Regions from separate parts of the Pseudoalteromonas sp. SWN29 genome, predicted to be linked through region 1. Evidence: predicted binding sites of a transcription regulator. Region 1 holds the regulator's gene; the other holds the start of a gene.

Region 1 (11,800 bases):
TATTAGCATAGCGCCAGTCACTATCTAAGCCACTTAGTTTATATCTAAATTCAATACTGTTTGGTGCATAGTAATCAATAGCTGTGTAAGTTAGCGTTATATCACGCTCGTCTGTTTCTAATGATGGTTTTTTACCAAGCGCAGCGGTGGTTAAATGACGAAGTGGTGTTGTTATTGTTTCTATTGTTGGCTTTAATGCAAGCACACCAAATAGCTCTACATTTTTAGGTATTTCAACAACACCTTGTAAGCTTGGGTACCAAATAGAATTACCGGTGTCTGCTACCGCATCATGCCCAAGTCCACTACAACATTGATTTGCTTTACCATCGAGTTGACGGTCAAAAGATGAAATTACTTCTTCTACTTTTAAGCTTTTTATCTCTGTTTTAAATTGCTCTACAGGCATTCTGTAAACACCTTTCATGGTGCTTACCCAAACATGCTTTAACTTTTCATCATATTCTAGGCTAAATATAGAACCATACGGTAAACCATTAGCTGCATCGAGTTGACGCCATTGCCCTTGCGTACTTCTGTAAAAAAGCCCATCGTTAAGAGAGCCGATTAAAATACCCACGCCATCTATATGTAGCACGCTAGTTACGTATGCGCTTTCAAGTGTTGTTTGGTCGCCAATTTTTTCAATGCCACGGTCTGTAAAATAATATGCGCCTTTACTAGTACCAATTACACCAAAGTTTGTTTTATCCAACACGTAGGTAATAAACTTACTACCTAAAAATGCGTTATAAGCAAAAGGCGTTAAACCAGCATAGTTTAATCGATATAAACCGCGTCCGGTGCCAATCCAAAACCCGCCTTTACTAGAGCGACTTATTGCAAATACCGGATTATCGCGAAGTGCTCGACCTGGAACGGTATAAAGTGTCTTGTTTTCAAAAACAAATAATCCACGTCCTGTAGCTATATATAATCGTTCACCATCAAATTGTAGATCGTGTACTGACGCGTACCCATATTTACTACTTGGGACTAAATTAATAAAACTTTTATCTAAATCGAAATAACCGATGCCGCTTTTGTTAGCAACCCACAGTTTTCCATCAGGAGCTTGACTGATAGCCATAACAGATTCGGTCATATCTGAAACCGCAGAATGCCTTTCCACTCGCCCTTCATGAGCAAGCCATAAACCTTCACTAAAACTTGCTAACCAAACGTTATTTTTATCATCTCTAAAAATATCAGCAAACCATATACTTTGATCAAGCTGGCTAGGCTCAACCCACTGCCACTCACCGGTTTTATCTCTGAATAATAAACGTCCATAAGTCGAAACCCATAAGCCACCATCGGTATCACTCATAAACTTATAAACGGCTGAGTTATTTGCATTAGGTAAAGGAAAAGGTCTTAGTTCGTCATCTAAATCTAAAAAGTATGCACCTAGCTCAGAGGCTATATACAAATTACCGTTTAAGAATGATAAATCGTGCACTATGGTTTGCGCTAAGCGCTCTGGTAACGATATTTTAGCGGTAAGCTCTAAACGTAGTTTAGAAAAATCTGATGAATTTTTTGTAAGGCGTAATAAATGACGATCGTTAACCAGCCAAATACCTTCAGGAGAGAGTGCCATTTGGCTAACAGAGCCCACAATTTGGGTAATTACTGTAGCATTTACAATAGGTAGGGGACCATTTACTTCAGTGCGTAAATCAACTTGCCCTCTATCTACATAGTATAAGCCGTTGGCCGCAATCCATATACTGCCTTTAGAGTCCTCAAGAATATCTCTTACAGGACCTTTAATATTAAATTCTTGTGCTGCAAATGTGGCAGGGTTAATAACTACCAAGCCACTTTTAGTGCCTACCCATAACAAGCCACTAGAATCGACTAAAAGCTTATTAACAGCGTTACTAGGCAAAAATGGGCTATTTTGCGTGTTGTAGTTTGTAAATGTTGTACCATCAAAACGACTTAAACCAAATTGAGTACCAAGCCACATATATCCTTGCTGGTCTTGTACTACGCTTTTAAGCGACTGTGATGGCAAACCATCTTTTATATTCCATTGCTTAACTACGTAATCAGTAATTGAAGCCCAACTTGGCGTCGCGCACAACATAAGTACACAAACCAGTAAAAATCGCATCATATTGCTGCCACCTAGTTAAACAAATCAAATATAAAAATTAAAAGGGTAATAAACCCGCTTTTATTAACGCTTGTAAACATATAAGCGAAAAAATACCCGCCAGTATATCGTCGGCCATTATACCTAAACCGCCATGCACTCGCTTGTCTAGCATACGGATTGGGCCAGGTTTTGCTATATCAAAAAAGCGAAATAACAAAAAGCCAACGAGTAATGTTTGCCAGCTAAGTGCTGCGCCAATCATGGTAATGTAATAACCTGCCACTTCATCCCATACAATAGCAGGATGGTCATGCACGCCTAAATCATCAGCCGTTTTACCACACGCCCATATACCAAATATGCTGATCACTACAGCAAATACAATTTGCAGCCATAGCGGATAATACATAGTCATAAAAATGAATGGCAGTGCAGCAAAAGTGCCAAATGTACCAGGCGCTTTAGGCGCAAGCCCAGTACCAAAACCCAAACCAAAAAACTGGTGTGGACGCTTTAAATTAAACTTTCGGTTATTGTTCAAACCAGCTCCTTTGCAAAGTGCTCAAAACCTTGCTGCTTAAAATCAAACTTTTCACCGTTGTGTAAAAGTTCAATTTGGCCATCGCCACTCTTAATTTGGCCTATGCATGTTGCATCTACACCATATTGACGCAGTTTTATATCTAGCATACTTTTATTACTATCAGGTACAGTAAAAATTAATTCGTAATCATCACCGTAACTTAGAATAAATGGAAGTTGCTGATTAAAATCAAGGCTTGCTTTCATTGCGTCTGAAGTCGGAATACTTTCAATATTGACCACTGCATTTACTTGCGACATATCAAGTATATGGCTTAAATCAGCGATTAAACCGTCCGATACATCAATAGCCGATGATGCAAGGCCTCGTAACACCTGCCCTGCAGCAACTCGTGGTGTTGGAAAGTCAAAGCGTTTATTTAAGTACTTTAAGTGCTCAGGCTCAATACTTATATCTTGTTTGCGAGACTCAATTGCAAGTCCAGCGTCACCAAGCGGACCCGTAACATAAATCCAATCACCCACTTTTGCGCCACTACGACGAAGTGCAGTACCTTCGGGCACAGTCCCTTTTGCACAAATAGTAATAGTTAATGGGCCTTGCGTGGTATCGCCACCAATGATTTGCACATTAAAGTATTCTGCAATTTCATGCATGCCTTCAGTAAACTCTTCAATCCACTGTGGGTCAATACTTGGCAAGGTTAACGCAACTGAAACCCACGTTGGCTCAGCGCCCATTGCCGCTAAGTCACTTAAATTAACAGCAAGCGCTCTGTGACCTAATGCACGAGGAGAAATATCATCAAAAAAGTGTACGCCAGCAACAAGAGTGTCTGTTGTAACGGCAAGTTGGCAGTTTTGTGGAACGGTTACTAAAGCGCAATCATCCCCTATACCTAGGTTTACATCACGACGGGTGATCCCGCGACCTTTAAAGTAGCGGTTAATTAATTCAAATTCCTTCATACACAAAAAAGCCGGCCTATGCCGGCTCTCCTCTTTAACGGTTTACTTACTTGCGTAAATGCTTAACAGCTTTATCAAGTACACCGTTTACAAATTTATGGCTGTCTTCAGCGCCAAATATTTTGGCCAGCTCAATACCTTCGTTGATAGCAACTTTATAAGGTACATCTTCACGGAACTTAAGCTCATAGCTGCTTAAACGTAAAATTGCGCGCTCAACCATATCTAAGTCATTAAACGGACGTGTTAAATGTGGTGATACAGCTTCGTCTAGTTGCTTATAATTTACAGCAACACCCGTCGCTAAATCTTTAAAGTATTCAACATCAATTTTAGTAACGTCTGTTTCGATCAACATTTGTTGTTCGATATCGGCAATTAAATTGCCACTTATTTGCCAAGAATAAACGGCTTGGAGTGCTAAGATACGTGCTTTACGTCTTGCTGCTGGTTTCACAAAAATTCCTTAAACTTAAATTTTATCTAACACATTAACCATTTCAAGCGCGCCTAAAGCAGCTTCGCCGCCTTTATTGCCCATTTTGGTGCCAGCACGCTCAATTGCTTGTTCAATGCTTTCTGTGGTTAATACGCCAAATGCAACCGGGATATCATACTCAAGTGATACTTGCGCAAGACCTTTGTTTGATTCGCCAGCAACTAGGTCAAAGTGTGGTGTACCACCTCTGATCACTACGCCTAATGCGATGATTGCATCATACTCTTTTTTTGCCGCAACGCGTTTAGCCGCTAAAGGTAATTCTACCGCGCCTGGTACATAAACAACGGTAATGTCGTCATCAGATACGCCACCAGTGCGTTTTAGCTCATCAACAGCACCTGCAAGGAGGCTGCTGCCAATAAAGTCATTAAAACGAGAAATGACAATGGCAAACTTTTTGCCAGGAGCATACTTACTACCTTCAATAATTTTCATTTGATAACCCTAAAAATAAGTTCAAGCGGTTGCGATTGCGCAAAAATTGCTGCGCATCATACCATAAAAATAAAATAATAGCCTAGTTTAAGCGTGATGCTTATTGTGGCTCAATGTAATCAACAACTTCTAAATGAAAGCCCGAAAGTGCATGATACTTTTTAGGACGACTCATTAAACGCATCTGTTTAATTCCCAGATCGGCAAGTATTTGCGAACCTACGCCTACAGTACGAGATGTACCTTTGAATTTACGTGGCGTAACGCTTTCGCCCGCATCAGCTGCTGCAAATGCTTTTACAGTTGCCTCTAACTCTTCAGTGCTTTCTTGCTTACCTAAAATAACTAAAGCACCTTCATTTTTAGCAATATAGGCCATTGCTTCAGAAAGGCCCCAGCTGCGGTCAGCACTTCTGTCTGAAAGTAGGATATCGTTAAAAGTGCTTTGCAAATGTACACGTACATTTGTCGGCTCTTGCTCTTTTATGTCGCCATTAAGCAATACGTAATGTAATTGGCCGTCAATTGTGTCTTTGTAAGTCATTAAATCAAACTCACCGTGAACAGTAGGCAACTTACATTTTGCAACTTGCTCAATTGTCGTTTCATTTAAGTTACGGTATTCAATTAAATCAGCAATAGTACCAATTTTAATATCATGCTCTTTCGCAAAAACTTCTAAATCAGGGCGACGCGCCATGGTGCCGTCAGCATTGAGTATTTCAACAATAACAGATGATGCTTCAAGCCCAGCTAAACGTGCTAAATCACAGCCAGCTTCAGTGTGTCCTGCGCGAGTTAATACGCCACCAGGTTGTGCCATAATTGGAAAAATATGACCAGGCTGAACAATATCAGTTGGAACTGCGCCTTTTGCTATAGCCGCTTGCACTGTACGCGCTCTATCAGCAGCAGAAATACCGGTTGTAACACCTTTTGATGCTTCTATCGACATTGTAAAGTTAGTCGAAAATGCAGCACCATTGTTTTTAACCATTAACGGTAAATCAAGTTGCTCGCAACGATCTTGCGTCATAGTTAAACAAATTAAACCACGGCCATGAGTCGCCATGAAGTTAATCGCTTGTGCGCTAATATGCTCAGCAGCTATTATTAAATCGCCTTCATTTTCTCTATCTTCATCATCCATTAAAATAACCATTTTACCGGCTTTAATATCATCGATGATTTCTTGTGCGCTGTGTAAATTCATAAATTTGCTCGTGTAAGTTATCAGTTTCGTTATTTAATAAAACCCGCTTTTGCGAGTAAGCTCATCGAAATATCAGAGCCCGTTGGTTGCTCTGCACCTTTTATAAGGCGCTCTAAATAACGTGCAATTTGATCGACTTCTAAATTAACTTGAGTACCTACTTTAAAATGAGCAATTGTGGTTTGCTCACTCGTATGTGGGACAATTGTTAATTTGAATTTATTACCTTCTACAGCGTTTACTGTCAGGCTTATACCATCAATACATACCGAACCTTTGTACGGAATGTATTTCATTAAATTTTCGTCGGTTGTAAGCCAATATTCTGTTGCTCTAGCGTTTGCTGTAATACTTGTGATAGTCGCAATGCCATCAACATGGCCAGATACTAAATGACCGCCCAAACGCGAAACCGGTTGCATGGCTTTTTCAAGATTAACCGTTTGCCCTAAAGCATAGTGAGCAAAACCGGTTAAACCAATCGTCTCGGTAGATAAATCAGCACTAAAGCCGTCAATATGTTTATCAACTACGGTTAAGCAAACGCCATTGGTTGCAATGCTGTCGCCTAGCTTTACGTCTTCCATATCAAGGTCAGTACTTTGAATGCGAATAGCTAAGTCGCCCTGTTTTTTTTGTAATAAAGCAATTTTGCCTGTGGCTTCTATTATTCCAGTAAACATAGCGCTACTCTTTTTTATTAAGTGGTTTTAATGAGCTTTTAACGCGGTGATACGTAAATCGTCACCAATGCGCGCACATTCATTAAATGTTAAATCAACGGTGTTTTGCATACTCGTCAATTCAGAAAAATTAACTAAACTGTTTGCATCATGGCCCATTAATTTAGGCGCCAAATAAAAAACAAACTCGTCAACTAAATTAAGCTCTGTCATTTTACCAGCAAGTGTTGCTCCGCTCTCAAGCCAAACATTATTAAACTGCAGTTGCCCAAGCTTTTCTAAAACAGCCTGTAAATCAACTTTACCGTTACTTTCACTTACTTCAATATGCTTTACAAAATGCGGCCATTGCAGTGATTTATCAACCTTATTCGTAAATATTATTACATCACTTTGGATTTTAAATAAAGCAAGATTGGGCGTTAAACGATTCTGTGAATCAATTATAACACGCACGGGCTGGCGAAGCGGTAAATCGGTAGGTAGCGTGCAAGGCAACTCGCTTGGTCGTACATTAAGTTTAGCATCGTCTACTAACACGGTATCGGCACCGGTTAAAATAGCGCAGCTTTGCGCTCGGTATAATTGTACGTCTTGGCGAGCAGCGGGACTTGTGATCCACTTACTTTTCCCATTTTTAAGCGCTGTTTTACCATCTATGCTTGCTGCCATTTTACAGGTCACATAAGGTAAGCCTTGCTCCATTCGCTTAAAAAAACCTAAATTTAATGCACGAGCTTGCGATTCAAGTAACCCATAAGCAACGTCAATACCGGCATCGCTCAGTATTTTAAGACCTTTACCTGCAACTTGTGGATTTGTATCAACCATTGCGGCAATCACTTTTATCACCCCTGCGGCTTTTAAGCCTTCAGCGCACGGTGGCGTACGTCCATAATGACTGCAAGGCTCGAGCGTTACATAAGCAGTTGCACCTTGTGCATTATCGCCAGCTATTGCTAGCGCATTGACTTCAGCGTGACCTTGCCCTGCTAACTGATGAAAACCCTCACCAATTATTTGGTTATTTTTAACTAATACACAGCCAACATTAGGATTAGGCGTGGTAGTAAACCGCCCTTTTTTGGCAAGTTCTATGGCGCGTGCCATATACATTTCGTCATGTTCGGTAAAAATAGTTTGGCTTTGCATTGTTACTCCCCTAAACGGGCAATTTCTTCGCCAAATTCGCGTATGTCTTCAAACGAACGATAAACAGAAGCAAATCTTACGTACGCTACTTTATCGAGTTTTTTAAGTGCTTCCATAATACATTCACCCACCAAATGGCTTGAAATTTCTCGCTCACCCGTTGCGCGTAGTTGTGATTTTATTATATTTACAACTTCATCTACTTGCTCGGTACTCACTGGGCGTTTTTCGAGTGCGCGATTTAAGCCATTTAAAAGCTTATCTTCGTTAAACGGTTCCCGGCTGCCATCTTGCTTAACAACGCGAGGCATAACCAGTTCAGCGCCTTCAAATGTAGTAAAGCGCTCGTGGCAATCGTTACATTCACGACGTCTGCGAACTTGATGGCCTCCGCCTACAAGGCGTGAGTCAATTACTTTAGTATCTTTTGCGGTACAAAATGGACAATGCATAACTCGGTACTTCCGTTTTAAAACAAAAAAGACCGCTAAATAGCGGCCTTTTATCTTAGCAAAAAACTAAACAGTTGTGATCTAAATTACTACTGCTTATGCAATTAAGCGTATACAGGTAATTTTGCACAAATTGCTTTAACTTTTTCTTTAACTTGCGCCTGTACAGATTCATCAGTGATGTTATCTAGTACGTCACAAATCCAGCCAGCTAGTTCTTTAGACTCAGCTTCTTTAAAGCCACGACGAGTGATTGCAGGTGAACCAATACGCAAACCAGAAGTAACAAACGGTGAACGTGGATCGTTTGGTACAGAGTTTTTGTTAACTGTAATGTTAGCGTTGCCTAGGGCAGCGTCCGCATCTTTACCAGTGATATCTTTATCGATTAAATCAAGTAAAAATAAGTGGTTTTCAGTTTTGTCAGATACGATTTTGTAGCCACGTTCTTGCATAACTGCAACCATTGCTTTTGCGTTTTTAACAACTTGTGTTTGGTATACTTTAAACTCTGGTTGAAGTGCTTCTTTAAATGCCACTGCTTTTGCTGCAATAACATGACATAAAGGACCGCCTTGGCCACCAGGGAAAACAGCGCTGTTAAGCTTTTTGTAAATAGCTTCGTCGCCACATGCAGAAATAATTAAACCACCACGAGGGCCTGCAAGTGTTTTATGCGTAGTTGTTGTTACAACGTGTGCATGAGGAACTGGGCTTGGGTAAACGCCTGCCGCAATTAAGCCGGCAACGTGAGCCATATCAACAAACAGGTAAGCACCTACTTTATCAGCAATTTCACGGAACTTAGCCCAATCAACAATACCTGAGTACGCTGAGAAACCACCAATGATCATTTTTGGTTTGTGCTCAAGTGCTAGCGCTTCAACTTGTGCGTAATCAATTTCGCCTGTTGCTTCATCTAGTCCGTATTGGATTGCATTGTAAAGCTTACCAGAGAAGCTTACGTGAGAACCGTGAGTTAAGTGACCACCATGAGCTAAGCTCATACCCAGTACAGTATCGCCAGCGTCTAATAATGCTAGAAAAACAGCAGCATTTGCTTGCGAACCAGCATGTGGCTGTACGTTAGCATAGTCAGAACCAAATAATTCGTTAGCACGGTCAATTGCTAATTGCTCAACAACATCTACATGCTCACAACCGCCATAATAACGTTTGCCAGGGTAACCTTCTGCGTATTTGTTTGTAAGCTGTGAACCCTGCGCTTCTAGTACGCGTGGGCTACAGTAGTTTTCTGAAGCGATTAGTTCGATATGCTCTTCTTGGCGAGCAGTTTCTTTGGTTATCGCGTCAAATAACTCTGGATCAAAATCCGAAATATTCATGCTACGTTCTAACATTGGGGTCTCCTAGGGCAACGTGTATGGTGTTTTTTAGAGGCTTTATTGTACGCTTTAAACGACTCTTTGCCTACGCTCTTAAGTTGAGGATATTTAAACAGGGATTGAAAGTATTTCACAGCCCTTTTAAGATGATATTTCTTAATAAACACATAACTATTTTAAATGAATTTTATTTCCTACATTTAATTAGCTAATGAAAGCGGCTTGTTTTTATTATTTACAGTTATAAAAAAAGCGGCCTAAGCCGCTTCAATTACTCTTTTTCACTAACCTAACTTAGCGAGCATTTCAGTGCGTAATGCGTCGTAATCGGCGTTCATATCGCTTGCTAGGCATGGTTTTGCTAGTGCATCAGCAAGTGGTTTTGGCATACCTAATTCAATATTTAAAATATCTTCTACGCTTTCCTTAAACTTAGCGGGATGAGCTGTCGCTAAAAAGATACCCGCTGCACCCAGAGCACGATTTTCAACAAGACCTTGGTAAGCAATCGCCGTATGAGGCTCTGCAACATAGCCAGTTTGTTGAATTTTTTTCATCACGGCTTGCGTGTCTTGCTCGTTTACGCTTGTTGAATAAAAATTATCGTAGCTAAACCAGTTATTATCTAACATTGTTTGTACACGCGGCCAATTGTTTGGCTTACTTACATCCATCGCATTCGAAAGCGACTCAAGCGTTGCGTTTGGCGTCCACGTTTTATCAAGCATAAAGCGCGGCACAGTATCGTTTTGATTTGTTGTTGCGCTTAATTTACCCACAGGCAAACCAATAACAGCACCAATCATTGCGGCGCACACATTACCAAAGTTACCACTAGGTACTGATATGTGAGCGGTTGCGCGTTTTTCTTTTGGTAGCAGTGCAATTGCCTCAAAGTAATAACAAACCTGAGCAACTAAACGGCTAATATTAATTGAGTTTGCAGAGTTAAGCCCAAGTGTTGATTTAACTTCTTCATCTAAAAAGGCGTTTTTAACTAGCTCTTGGCAATCATCGAAGCTGCCTTCAACGGCATAACAATGAATATTATTACCTAGCGTAGTAAATAGCTTTTGCTGAGCAAGAGAAATTTTGCCTTTAGGGTATAAAATAACAACATCGATATTTGGTTTATTGTAAAATGCATGCGCAACTGCCGCGCCGGTGTCGCCCGATGTTGCAGTTAAAATAGTTACTTTTTCATCTTTATTAAACTGCGCTAAACACTCTGCCATAAAGCGACCGCCAAAGTCTTTAAACGCAAGTGTAGGGCCATGAAACAGCTCTAAACAGTATGTATTCTCTTCAACTTCCACCAGCTTAACTGGAAAGTTAAATGCATTTTTAACCATTTGTGTCACAGTGTCGCTTGGCAGCTCATCACCAATTAGGTGAGATAATATTTTACCACTGCGTGTAACAAAGTCCATATCAAGCAATGCATCAACATCGGACAGTGGGGCAAGGGATTCAGGGAAAAACACACCTTGATTACGACCCAAACCTGTTTTTACGGCTTCAACGAACGACACTTTTTGTGAGCTATCTTTTAAATTATGTAATTGCATGACTACCTATCCTATAAAACTGTTAATTGACGCGTGCCGTCGTTATCTAATTTACAAATGTGGCAAAAGCCTTGCTCGTTAATGTAATTGGTTTCTAACCACTGCGCGCATTGCTGTGCAGCTTCAAGTGTTTTACACACACTAAATAAGGTTGGTCCTGCGCCCGAAATACTGACTATTTCAGCGCCCAGCGCTGGCAAGCTTGCTTTGGCTTCACTAAAGCCTTTTATAAGCGGTGCGCGGTAAGGTTCTGCTATTTCATCTTTCATTATGCTTAGCGCATCGTCAAAACGATTAGTTAACAGCAAGCTACTAAATGCCGACAAACGCTGAGCAAACTCAACACTTGCATGCATGTTCAACTCTTTTGGTAAAACAGAGCGCGCTTTTGCAGTGTTGAGTGAAAAACCAGGAAACGCAGCAACGTAGTACCAGTTTTCATCAACAGGCAGTGCAATCGATTTATCAGGAATTAAATCACCTGTTAACTGCAAGCCACCTAAATAACATGGCGTGATGTTGTCGTAATGACGACCGCCACTTACTACAGCTTCAAAGTCAGCCATCAGTTCAATAAGCTCAACCTGACTTAAATTAGTTTTTGCAAACTTATCAAGGGCAGCAAAAGTAGCCACGACCGAACATGCACTAGAGCCAAGCCCAGAGCCAATTGGTAAGTTCTTTTTAAGCTCGAGCTTTACGCTTGGCATAGTAGGCGCAACATGCGCTCTAAAATGCACTAAGCACTGGTACGCTAAATTTTCATTAGCATCACTTGGTAACTTGTGAGCGTACTCGCCTGTGCAAATAAATTCGTCGCTTGGTGCTGC
Region 2 (11,800 bases), on a different contig from region 1:
TGTTTTAGCTTCGTTTAGGAAGCTTACCTTCAGAGATAGCAATATCTAATAAAGTTATTACTTTATCAAACACTTGCTGTGCATTAAGTTCGCTAGTATCGATCTCAATAGCATCCTCTGCAGGTACAAGCGGAGCAACGGCACGATTCATATCGCGCTCATCACGAGCTTGAATGTCCTGTAATAGACCACTTAGTGTAACATCAAGACCGCGCGTATTCAACTCAACAAAACGTCTGCGAGCACGCTCTTCTGCGCTTGCTGTTAAATATATTTTTAACGGTGCATCTTGAAAAACCACAGTGCCCATATCACGACCATCGGCGATTAAGCCATTTTCAGTGCGAAATGCACGCTGGCGGCGTAATAATGCTTCACGAACGCGAGGTAATGCTGCAACCTTTGACGCTGCAGCGCCTACTTCTTCATTACGAATAGTAGTCGTTACATCTTCGCCTTCTAAAATAACTTTTCCTGCATTAGTTTGGCTATCTACCAAAAACTGCACATCTAAATTTGCAGCAAGAGGGACAAGCCCTTCTTCATTGTCTAATGCAATTTGGTGATGAAGTGCAGCTAAAGATAAAACGCGATAAATCGCACCACTATCTAGTACATCCCACCCCAACTTGTCGGCTAACAAGCGACAAACAGTTCCTTTACCTGAACCACTTGGGCCATCAACGGTGATCACGGGCATTAATAACGCCTGCATTTAAAACCTCCTGCAATGCACACCTAAATAAACCGCGACATTATACGTCAGTTATTAAAATATATCTGCTATTAGTGTGTAACTTTTGTAATTACTTCTAAATAGCTTATTCACTGACTGATGCTAAAACATTGAAAAATGTAGGAAATGTTTTATAAGTACATTTTGGATCATTAATCGTTATTGGCTTTCCGCCTACGGCAACCATAGCAAAACACATAGCTATACGGTGATCGTCGTAAGTATCTATAGCAACATCATTAAAATGTTCAGGTGGAGTGATTTCTATAAAATCCTCACCCTCTACAACTTCAGCGCCTACTTTTCTAAGCTCAGTTGCCATTGCGTACAAACGGTCTGTTTCTTTAACGCGCCAGTTATAAATATTACGAATAGCGGTTTTACCTTTAGCAAACAAAGCAACTGTTGCCAGTGTCATTGCTGCATCAGGAATTGCATTCGCATCTATATCTACGCCATTAAGCTCGCCTTTGCGAACAACTAAACGCTCATCATACCAATCAATTTTAGCGCCAACCTGCTCCATGACTTTAGCAAAGCCAATATCACCTTGAACCGATTTAGCGCCAACACCTTTAATTTCTATCTCGCCACCGGCAATCGCTGCGGCTGCAACGAAATAAGAAGCCGATGAAGCATCACCTTCAACCATAATACGCTCGATTGATTGATACTGTTGACCACCTTTAACGTTAAAAGTTGCATAGTCACTGTGCTCAACATCAATACCAAAGCGCGCCATAACACCTAACGTAATATCAATATAAGGTTTAGATACTAAAGTACCCTTAATAGTTATATGTGTATCGCCGTTAAATAAAGGTGCTGCCATTAACAAGGCAGTTAAAAATTGACTTGAAATACTGCCGTCAATTTCAACTTCACCGCCGTTGATTTGGCCGCCTACGATTTTAAGTGGTGGATAATCTTTATGTTTTGTATAGGTAACATCGCCACCCAGCGTTTGTAGAGCATCAACTAAGTGCCCTATTGGACGCTCTTCCATACGCGGCTCGCCTATTAGCTCGTACTCACCACTTACAGCAGCAAGTACAGCGGTTAGAGGTCGGTAGGCAGTGCCTGCATTACCTAAAAACAATGGTTCACTTGGTGTTTTAAACACACCACCAACACCCTCTACAGTGGCTACAGTGCGTTCTTCATTAAGTGTCACATTTACACCTAAAAGCTTCAGAGCACCCAACATATGACGAATATCATCACTATCAAGTAAGTTCTCTACAACAGTAGTACCACTAGCAAGCGCTGCTAATAATAAAATACGGTTTGATAAACTTTTTGACCCAGGTAAGGTAACTGTGCCGTTTACACGAGAAATGGGCTCTAAACGAAGTTGCTCCATTAGCTATTTTCCTTTGCAAAGGCAGCCATAAAGTCAACTAGTGCTTGAACACCTTCAAGTGGCATTGCGTTGTAAATGCTGGCGCGCATACCGCCCACTATTCGGTGACCTTCCAAAGCAAGTAAACCCGCTTCGTTAGATTGAGCAACAAATTTGCTATTTAAGCTTTCATCATTCAACCAAAAAGGAACATTCATACGTGAGCGACAATGCTTAGCAACAATATTTGAATAAAAATCAGAGTTATCGATAAAATCATACAGTAAATCTGCTTTAGCAATATTTTGTGCTTCCATGGTTTTTACACCACCATTGCTTTCAAGCCATTCAAATACTTCAGCCGCTAAATACCAAGCAAAAGTCGGTGGGGTATTAAACATACTGCCCTGCTTTGCTTCAAGTGCGTAATCTAAAATACCAGGTTTTGCTAAACCTTCACGCTCTAGTAATGTTTTACGTACAATAACGATTGATATACCCGATGGGCCAATATTCTTTTGTGCACCGGCATAAATTAAATCAAATTTATTAACGTCTATTTCGCGCGATAAAATAGTTGACGACATGTCTGCAACAATTGGTGCTGTTGGGTGGCTAGGTACATCAAAAATCTCTAAGCCATCAACGGTCTCGTTAGGGCAATAGTGGATATACGCTGCATCTGCTGGTAAATCCCAGTCAGCAACCGCTTTAATAGAAAACTCGCCATCAGCATCATTACGTATATCGGTAAAAGTCGTTTGAGTGAATTTACTCGCTTCATCTCTCGCACTTTTTGACCATACGCCATTTTCGCAATAAAAAGCGGTTTTACCTTCTTGGTGTAAGTTTAGCGGTACAGCACTAAATTGTCCTCGGCCACCACCATGCATAAACAACACTTCAAACTCATCACTAATATTCATTAAGCGGCGAAGGCTAGCTTCACATTTTGCAGTAACCGTTAAAAACTCTTTACTACGATGGCTTATTTCCATCACAGAAACACCCAAACCTTGCCAATCTAGGAACTCTTTTTGCGCTTTTTTCATCACCGCTTGCGGAAGCATAGCCGGTCCCGCACAAAAATTATATTTACTCATTACCTTTGCCTCATTCCAGTAATTAAAAATTTCAAGCCTGATCGCACTGCAAACAAGCTGTATTAGTTTTATTCAACAACATAAAAAAAAGCGGCTAAAGCCGCTTTTTCAATTTCAATTATTCAGAAGGAGGATTGTCATCCACTACTTCTTCAATAACCGTATCAACTGTTTCAACGTCTTCGATATCAATTAAGTCACTCTCAGTAACTTCAATCTCTTCTATACGTTGTAAACCAACTACTTGCTCTCCGTCAATAGTTCTGATCAAAATAACACCTTGCGTGTTACGTCCAACCGTAGAAACTTCATTAACGCGAGTTCGTACTAAGGTACCACGATTAGAAATAATCATTATTTCATCGTTGTCATCAACTTGCACAGCACCAACAACAGCACCGTTACGTTCACTCACCTTGATAGATACAACACCTTGTGTTGCACGACTCTTAGATGGATAATCTTCAAGCTGTGTACGTTTACCGTAACCATTTTCAGTTACTGTTAGAATAGCACCGTCAGTTTTTGGTACAATTAACGATACTACGCGTTGCTCGTCTGGCATTTTAATACCACGAACACCTGTAGCAGTACGACCCATTGGACGAACACCTTTGAAACGAATCTCAGGGTTGCCTTCTTCATCAAGTACTGGGTTACCGTTTTCATCAACAACGGTTGTTTCTTCAGCTTCTTTAAAGCGTACTACTTTACCAGCATCAGTGAACAACATAATTTCGTTGCTACCATCGGTAATATCAACACCAATTAAGCTATCGCCATCATTTAAGTTAACAGCAATAATACCGCTTGCACGTTGACGACTGTAAGCCGTTAATGGTGTTTTCTTAACAGTACCAAATGCAGTTGCCATAAAGATGTATTTATCTTCTGCGTACTCGCGTACTGGCAATATAGCTGTAATACGTTCATCAGCTTCAAGTGGTAACAAGTTAACAATTGGCTTGCCGCGCGCTGCACGACTTGCTAGTGGTAACTGATACACTTTAAGCCAATATAAACGACCGGCCGTAGAGAAACATAAAATAGTATCGTGTGTATTTGCAACTAACAGACGTTCAATGAAATCTTCATCTTTCATCTTCGTTGCTGACTTACCTTTACCACCACGACGCTGCGCTTCGTAATCAGACAATGCCTGATACTTCACATAACCTTCGTGAGAAAGCGTTACTACAACGTTTTCTTCAGTAATTAAATCTTCTAAGCTTATATCGTGAGCTGCGGCGTTAATTTCTGTACGACGCTCATCGCCATATTGCTCTTTAATTTCTACTAGTTCGTCACGAATAACTTCCATTAAACGCTCAGGCGTAGCCAAAATATATAAAAGATCAGCAATTAAATCTAATAAGGTTTGGTATTCACTTATAATTTTTTCGTGTTCAAGACCAGTCAGCTTGTGTAAACGTAAATCTAATATTGCTTGAGCTTGTTGCTCAGAAATATAATATTGACCATCACGAATACCTAAATCAGCGGCTAACCAATCAGGACGAGCTACATTATCTTCACCCGCTTTCTCAAGCATGCCTTGTACATGACCTAGTTCCCACGGACGCGCTGTTAAAGCAATTTTAGCTTCAGCAGGTGTAGGAGATTTACGAATAAGCTCGATAATTGGGTCAATGTTTGCAAGTGCAATCGCTAAGCCTTCAAGCGTGTGTGCACGGTCGCGGGCTTTGCGTAAATCAAACACGGTACGACGAGTTACTACTTCACGACGGTGAATAATAAACTCTTCAAGCATTTCTTTTAAATTAAAACACTTAGGTTGGTTATTAATTAAAGCAACCATATTCATACCAAACACAGTTTGTAACTGAGTTTGTGAATATAAGTTATTTAGAATAACTTCGCCTACGTCACCACGTTTGATCTCAATAACGATACGCATACCGTCTTTATCTGATTCATCTCGTAGCGCGCTAATACCTTCAATTTTCTTATCTTTAACCAGCTCAGCAATTTTTTCAATTAGGCGAGCTTTGTTAACTTGATAAGGAATTTCGTGAACGATGATTGTTTCACGGCCTGTTTTTTCATCGGTTTCGACGTCGGCGCGTGCACGCATGTACACTTTACCACGGCCAGTTAAGTAGGCTTGTTCGATGCCCTTCTTACCGTTGATAATTGCAGCCGTTGGGAAATCAGGACCAGGGATATAATCCATTAACTCTAAAATAGTTAAATCAGGATTTTGAATAAGTGCCAAACACCCGTTCACAACTTCAGTTAAGTTATGTGGTGGAATGTTTGTAGCCATGCCTACTGCAATACCCGACGAACCATTCACTAATAAATTAGGAACTTTCGTTGGTAAAACATCAGGGATGAACTCTGTGCCATCGTAGTTAGGAACGAAATCAACCGTTTCTTTTTCAAGATCGGCTAATAACTCATGCGACATTTTTGCCATACGTACTTCTGTATAACGCATTGCCGCTGCTGAATCACCATCAACCGAACCGAAGTTACCTTGGCCATCTACAAGCATATAACGTAGTGAGAATGGCTGAGCCATACGAACTATCGTGTCATAAACTGCACTGTCGCCGTGTGGGTGGTATTTACCGATTACGTCACCGACCACACGGGCCGATTTTTTGTAAGGCTTGTTCCAGTCATTACTAAGCTCGTTCATTGCAAACAAAACGCGGCGGTGAACAGGTTTTAAACCGTCACGTACGTCTGGTAATGCACGTCCTACTATTACGCTCATTGCGTAATCTAAGTAGGAGTTTTTTAACTCGTCTTCAATATTGACTGGCAGAATTTCATTGGCGAGATCAGTCATTTGATATCACATTCCTTCAGTATCAGCTCTCAACAACCCGGTATTGGGTATTAAGAGTATTTGTTATTATTACTAATAGCCATGCTATCACAATTAATTTCAATTTACAGGCGCAAAACTTTGCGATTTATCAATTTAGCCCTATATAATGGCCTCAGATTGACGAGGAAGTATTTTATGACCGAACATCAAAATGTAGATCACGCAGAAATAGCAAAATTTGAAGCCATCGCAGAGCGTTGGTGGGACCTAGACGGAGAATTCAAACCTCTTCACGAAATTAACCCGTTACGTTTAGATTTTATAGCAAACAAAACGCAAGGCTTATTCGATAAAGAAACACTCGATGTTGGCTGTGGTGGCGGCATTTTAAGCCAAAGCATGGCGCGTATGGGTGCTAAAGTAACCGGTATCGATATGGGGCAAGAGCCTTTAACTGTTGCTAAATTGCATAGTTTAGAGACAGGCGTAAATGTAGATTACATAAAAGTACCTGCCGAAGAGTTTGCATCGCAGTACCCTGAGCGCTTTGATGTAATAACGTGTATGGAAATGCTTGAGCACGTACCCGACCCAGCTTCTATCATTCATGCTGTAGCTGCACTTGCCAAACCAGGTGCAGACGTGTTTTTTTCAACCCTGAACAAAACCCCTAAAGCATATTTATACGCGATTGTTGGCGCCGAAAAGCTGTTGAAAATGGTACCTGAAGGTACACATGACCATAAAAAGTTTATAAAACCTGCGCAACTTATTGTATGGGCGGAGCAAGCGGGTTTAAAAGTACGTGCAAGTACAGGGCTTTCTTATAACCCACTATCAAAGCAATATACGCTTAATAACGACGTTAGCGTAAATTACATACTTTATTTTGAGAAGTTAGCTTAATGGCTAGCTCTCAAGCCCCACTGCCTCTTATTGAGTACGATGCATTTTTATTTGATTTAGACGGCACCCTGCTCGATACCGCTGATGATTTAGGCGCCGCTTTAAACGCAGTGCTTATAAGTAATAAAATCACACCTGTTAGTAGTGATGTATACCGCCCTGCAGCATCTAACGGCGCAGGTGCGCTATTAGAGGCTGGTTTTAAAGAGTTATGGGCTAAACAACCCCAAAGCGAGCTGATTAAGCAATTAGTTGACGAGTACGCTGCAAACATAGCAAAACACACGCATTGCTTCTCTGGAGTTGAATCGTTACTTATCGCCCTTGATCAAAAAAAGATCAAATGGGGGATCATGACTAACAAACCTGGCTTTTTGACCGAGCCTTTAGTGGCTGCTATCCCCGCTTTAAAAAACGCCAGTGTAGTAATAAGTGGCGATACCTTCGCTGAGGCCAAACCATCACCGCTACCACTGCTACATTGTGCAAAGCTTATGGGGGTAAAACCAAACCGTTGTTTGTACATTGGTGATGCACAGCGTGACATACAAGCAGGCAAAGCGGCAGGTATGCACACTGCAACGGCACTTTGGGGTTATATACCAAGTATTGATAAAGCCAACAGCTGGAATGCTGATTTTAACTGGCAAAGTCCAATTGATGGTTTTAACCATATATAGTGCCATGTTAATTATTAAACACTATATATTGTGATTGTGTTAGTTTTCACACAAAGCTTGTCGATAAAAAAAGCAGTCAAAATTTATTTTTAAAATGCGTAAATTTAGCAGATCATTAGTTGATTTTTGCATATTCTAACTTAAATGATTGTTCGAAGGTGAGTGTCTACTAACACAAATGCGTTATCCCAAAGTTATCCACATATAGGGGCAATTATGTCCCTTGCAAAACAACTCAGACCACACTATCTTGTGATCTCTAAATTGAACAACACCAGATATTGTGGCCAAATGTTATTCAATTAAATTCGCCATTACGGTGAAACTTATAATAAATGAGTACTTACCTTGCCATTGCGAGGTATGACGCATTGGTCAAAATACATAATTCCCAAGGAATACAGGCAAATGAACCAACAGTTATCTGTAAGCAAACGTGACGGGCGTAAAGAGCCTCTTGATCTTGATAAGATCCATCGCGTTATTGAATGGGCCGCCGAAGGTTTAAAAAACGTATCGGTTTCGCAAGTTGAATTAAAATCACACATTCAGTTTTACGACGGTATTCGTACTAAAGACATACACGAAACCATTATTAAAGCTGCTGCAGATCAAATTTCAAAAGAATCGCCTGATTACCAATACCTAGCGGCACGTTTAGCTGTATTCCATTTACGTAAAAAAGCGTACGGCCAATTTGAGCCACCACGTTTATTTAACCATGTAACAAAAATGGTTGAAGATAAACGCTACGACGCTCACTTACTTGTAGATTACACTGAGCAAGAGTTAGACGAGCTTGATGCATACCTCGATCATTCTCGCGATCTTAATTTTAGCTACGCGGCTGTAAAACAGCTTGAAGGTAAATACCTTGTTCAAAACCGTGTATCGGGTGAGATTTACGAAAGTGCACAGTTTTTATATATTTTAGTCGCGGCAAGCTTATTCTCTGACTACCCACGTGAAACACGCGTTTCTTACATTAAGCGTTTTTATGATGCAGTCTCGTTATTTAAAATATCATTACCTACGCCTATTATGGCAGGTGTACGTACGCCTACTCGCCAGTTTAGCTCATGTGTATTAATTGAGTGTGGCGACAGCCTTGATTCAATTAATGCTACATCGTCTGCGATTGTTAAATACGTATCACAACGTGCGGGCATTGGTATTAACGCAGGTCGTATTCGTGCGCTAGGTAGCCACATTCGTAACGGCGAAGCGTACCACACAGGTTGTATTCCTTTTTATAAGCACTTTCAAACAGCTGTTAAAAGCTGTTCACAAGGTGGTGTACGTGGCGGCGCAGCAACATTGTTTTACCCGCTTTGGCACCTAGAAGTAGAGAACCTACTTGTGCTTAAAAATAACCGTGGTGTAGATGACAACCGTGTTCGCCACCTTGATTACGGCGTACAGTTTAATAAATTAATGTACTCTCGTTTAATTAAAGACGATTACATTACGTTATTTAGCCCATCAGACGTGCCAGGCCTTTACGATGCATTTTTTGAAGACCAAGAAGAATTTGATGCGCTTTACGTAAAATATGAACAAGACGAATCTATTCGTAAAAAGCGTATTAAAGCGATTGAGCTTTTCTCTATGTTTGCACAAGAGCGTGCAAGTACAGGTCGTATTTATTTACAAAATGTGGACCACTGTAATACACACAGCCCGTTCATTGCTAAAGTTGCGCCTATTCGCCAATCTAACTTATGTTTAGAAATTGCATTGCCAACTAAGCCACTAAGCAACGTAAACGACGAAGAAGGCGAAATTGCCCTTTGTACACTGTCTGCGTTTAACTTAGGTGCCATTGAGTCACTAGACGAGCTTGAAGAGCTAGCTGAACTTGCAGTGCGCGCACTTGATAACTTACTTGATTTCCAAGACTACCCAGTACCGGCTGCAAAAAATGCGACTATGGGTCGTCGTACACTAGGCATAGGCGTAATTAACTACGCATACTACTTAGCTAAAAACGGTAAGCGTTACTCAGATGGCAGCGCAAATGCACTGACTCACAAAACGTTTGAAGCGATTCAGTACTACCTAATGAAAGCATCAAACGAGCTTGCTAAAGAACGTGGTGCATGTCCTAAGTTTAACGAAACAACGTATTCACAGGGCATTATGCCAACAGATACGTACAAACGTGACTTAGATAAAATTTGTGATGAACCACTTCACCTTGATTGGGATACATTACGTGCCAGCATTAAAGAGCACGGCATGCGTAACTCAACACTAAGTGCGTTAATGCCTTCAGAAACATCGTCGCAAATCTCTAACGCAACAAATGGTATTGAGCCACCACGTGGTCACATTAGCGTTAAAGCAAGTAAAGACGGTATTTTGAAACAAGTAGTGCCTGAGTACGAACGTTTAAAGAATAACTACGAGTTATTATGGGATATTCCATCAAACGATGGTTACCTACAACTTGTGGGCATAATGCAGAAATTTGTTGACCAAACTATATCGGCAAACACAAATTATGATCCAAATAAATTCGAAGGCGGTAAAGTACCTATGCAAGTCTTATTAAAAGACTTACTAACAGCGTACAAACTGGGTGTTAAAACCTTGTACTACCACAACACTCGCGATGGTGCCTCAGATATGCAAGAAGATACTCCAGAAGTGGAAGATGATGATTGTGAAGGCGGCGCGTGTAAAATATAGTTATTAATTTTTATTTTAAGCGGGCATTTAGCCCGCTTTTTCTGATAGTTTTTTGAGTGATAAACATGTCTTATACTACATTTAGCCGAAACCATAATAACCAAATGCTAGAGCCAATGTTTTTTGGCCAAACTGTTAACGTATCTCGTTATGACCAACAAAAATACCCAATTTTTGAAAAGTTAATCGAAAAGCAACTGTCTTTCTTTTGGCGTCCTGAAGAAGTAGATGTAAGCAAAGACCGTTTAGACTTTCAAGCATTACCAGATCACGAAAAGCATATATTTTTAAGTAACTTAAAATATCAAACTTTGCTTGATAGCGTACAAGGTCGTTCACCTAACGTTGCCCTACTTCCTATAGTATCGTTACCAGAGCTTGAAACATGGATAGAAACGTGGGCATTTAGTGAAACGATTCACAGCCGCTCGTACACGCATATTATTCGTAATGTTACACAAGCCCCTGAACTTATTTTTGATGACATAGTTAGCAACGATAAAATCAGCGAACGCGCCGATGCTGTAACCACATACTATGATGACTTAATTAATTCAGTATCGCTTTACAACCTTTACGGTGAAGGCAAGCATGAAATTAACGGCAAAACAGTGATCGTTAATTTGTTCGAACTTAAAAAGAAACTTTACCTTGCCATGATGTCGGTAAATATTCTTGAAGCCATTCGTTTTTATGTAAGCTTTGCGTGTTCGTTTGCGTTTGCTGAGCGTGAATTAATGGAAGGTAACGCTAAAATCATTAAGCTTATTGCGCGTGATGAAGCACTTCATCTTTCGGGTACTCAGCATATTTTAAATATTATGCAAGACGGTAAAGACGACCCAGAAATGGCAATTGTTGCAGCTCAGTGCCGCGACGAAGCTATTAAAATGTTTGTAGAAGCCGCAGAGCAAGAAAAAGAATGGGCAGAGTACCTATTTAAAGATGGTTCTATGATTGGTCTAAACAAGCATATTTTATGTCAGTACGTTGAGTACATTACTAACGCACGTATGACCGCTATTGGCTTACCAGCACAGTTTGAAAATAACAGTAACCCTATCCCATGGATCAATTCATGGTTAGTGTCTGATAACGTGCAAGTAGCACCACAAGAAGCAGAAATTAGCTCATACCTTGTTGGTCAAATCGACTCGCAAGTAGATGCCTCTGAATTTGGTGACTTTGATTTATAATGAGTGACAAGTCTACTGCAAGCATAACGCTTGCAGAAAACAGCCAGTGTATAGAATTTACCACTGGCTGCCCTTCTGTTTTACAGTGCTTAGAATCAATGAAAATAGACGTTGCATTCCAATGCCGCGAAGGTTACTGCGGCGCCTGTAGAGCAACGTTAGTGTCAGGTAACGTCGAGTATAACGAAGAGCCACTGGCGTTTGTGCGCGAAGGCGAAATACTCCTGTGCTGCTGCAAGCCTAATGGTGACATAAGCATAAATTTAAAATAATTTATGAACAAAATAAAAAGCCGATAATAAATTATCGGCTTTGTTATTTATAAATCAACGACCCAGGGAGATTG

Evidence for each region. The regulator NrdR, encoded in region 1, represses ribonucleotide reductase genes. The targets are predictions, from matches to a motif close to AAACACNANATNTNGTGTTT.
Region 2: a site for NrdR is predicted at 7,837-7,856, ahead of nrdA (class 1a ribonucleoside-diphosphate reductase subunit alpha). Genes of this name have one in related genera too.

The regions. Positions count from the first base shown of each region.
Region 1 is NZ_JADYXE010000037.1:26,230-38,029, reverse strand. It holds gene I6F53_RS14350 (ligand-binding sensor domain-containing diguanylate cyclase) at 1-2,125, opposite strand, end outside; gene I6F53_RS14345 (phosphatidylglycerophosphatase A family protein) at 2,163-2,648, opposite strand; gene thiL (thiamine-phosphate kinase) at 2,645-3,619, opposite strand; gene nusB (transcription antitermination factor NusB) at 3,666-4,076, opposite strand; gene ribH (6,7-dimethyl-8-ribityllumazine synthase) at 4,092-4,556, opposite strand; gene ribBA (bifunctional 3,4-dihydroxy-2-butanone-4-phosphate synthase/GTP cyclohydrolase II) at 4,657-5,769, opposite strand; gene I6F53_RS14320 (riboflavin synthase) at 5,799-6,452, opposite strand; gene ribD (bifunctional diaminohydroxyphosphoribosylaminopyrimidine deaminase/5-amino-6-(5-phosphoribosylamino)uracil reductase RibD) at 6,480-7,604, opposite strand; gene nrdR (transcriptional regulator NrdR) at 7,607-8,056, opposite strand; gene glyA (serine hydroxymethyltransferase) at 8,161-9,417, opposite strand; gene thrC (threonine synthase) at 9,687-10,970, opposite strand; gene thrB (homoserine kinase) at 10,982-11,800, opposite strand, start outside.
Region 2 is NZ_JADYXE010000002.1:142,801-154,600, reverse strand. It holds gene cmk ((d)CMP kinase) at 5-715, opposite strand; gene aroA (3-phosphoshikimate 1-carboxyvinyltransferase) at 822-2,099, opposite strand; gene serC (3-phosphoserine/phosphohydroxythreonine transaminase) at 2,099-3,181, opposite strand; gene gyrA (DNA topoisomerase (ATP-hydrolyzing) subunit A) at 3,300-5,999, opposite strand; gene ubiG (bifunctional 2-polyprenyl-6-hydroxyphenol methylase/3-demethylubiquinol 3-O-methyltransferase UbiG) at 6,177-6,887, shown strand; gene I6F53_RS01330 (HAD family hydrolase) at 6,887-7,567, shown strand; gene nrdA (class 1a ribonucleoside-diphosphate reductase subunit alpha) at 7,976-10,258, shown strand; gene nrdB (class Ia ribonucleoside-diphosphate reductase subunit beta) at 10,324-11,454, shown strand; gene yfaE (class I ribonucleotide reductase maintenance protein YfaE) at 11,454-11,726, shown strand.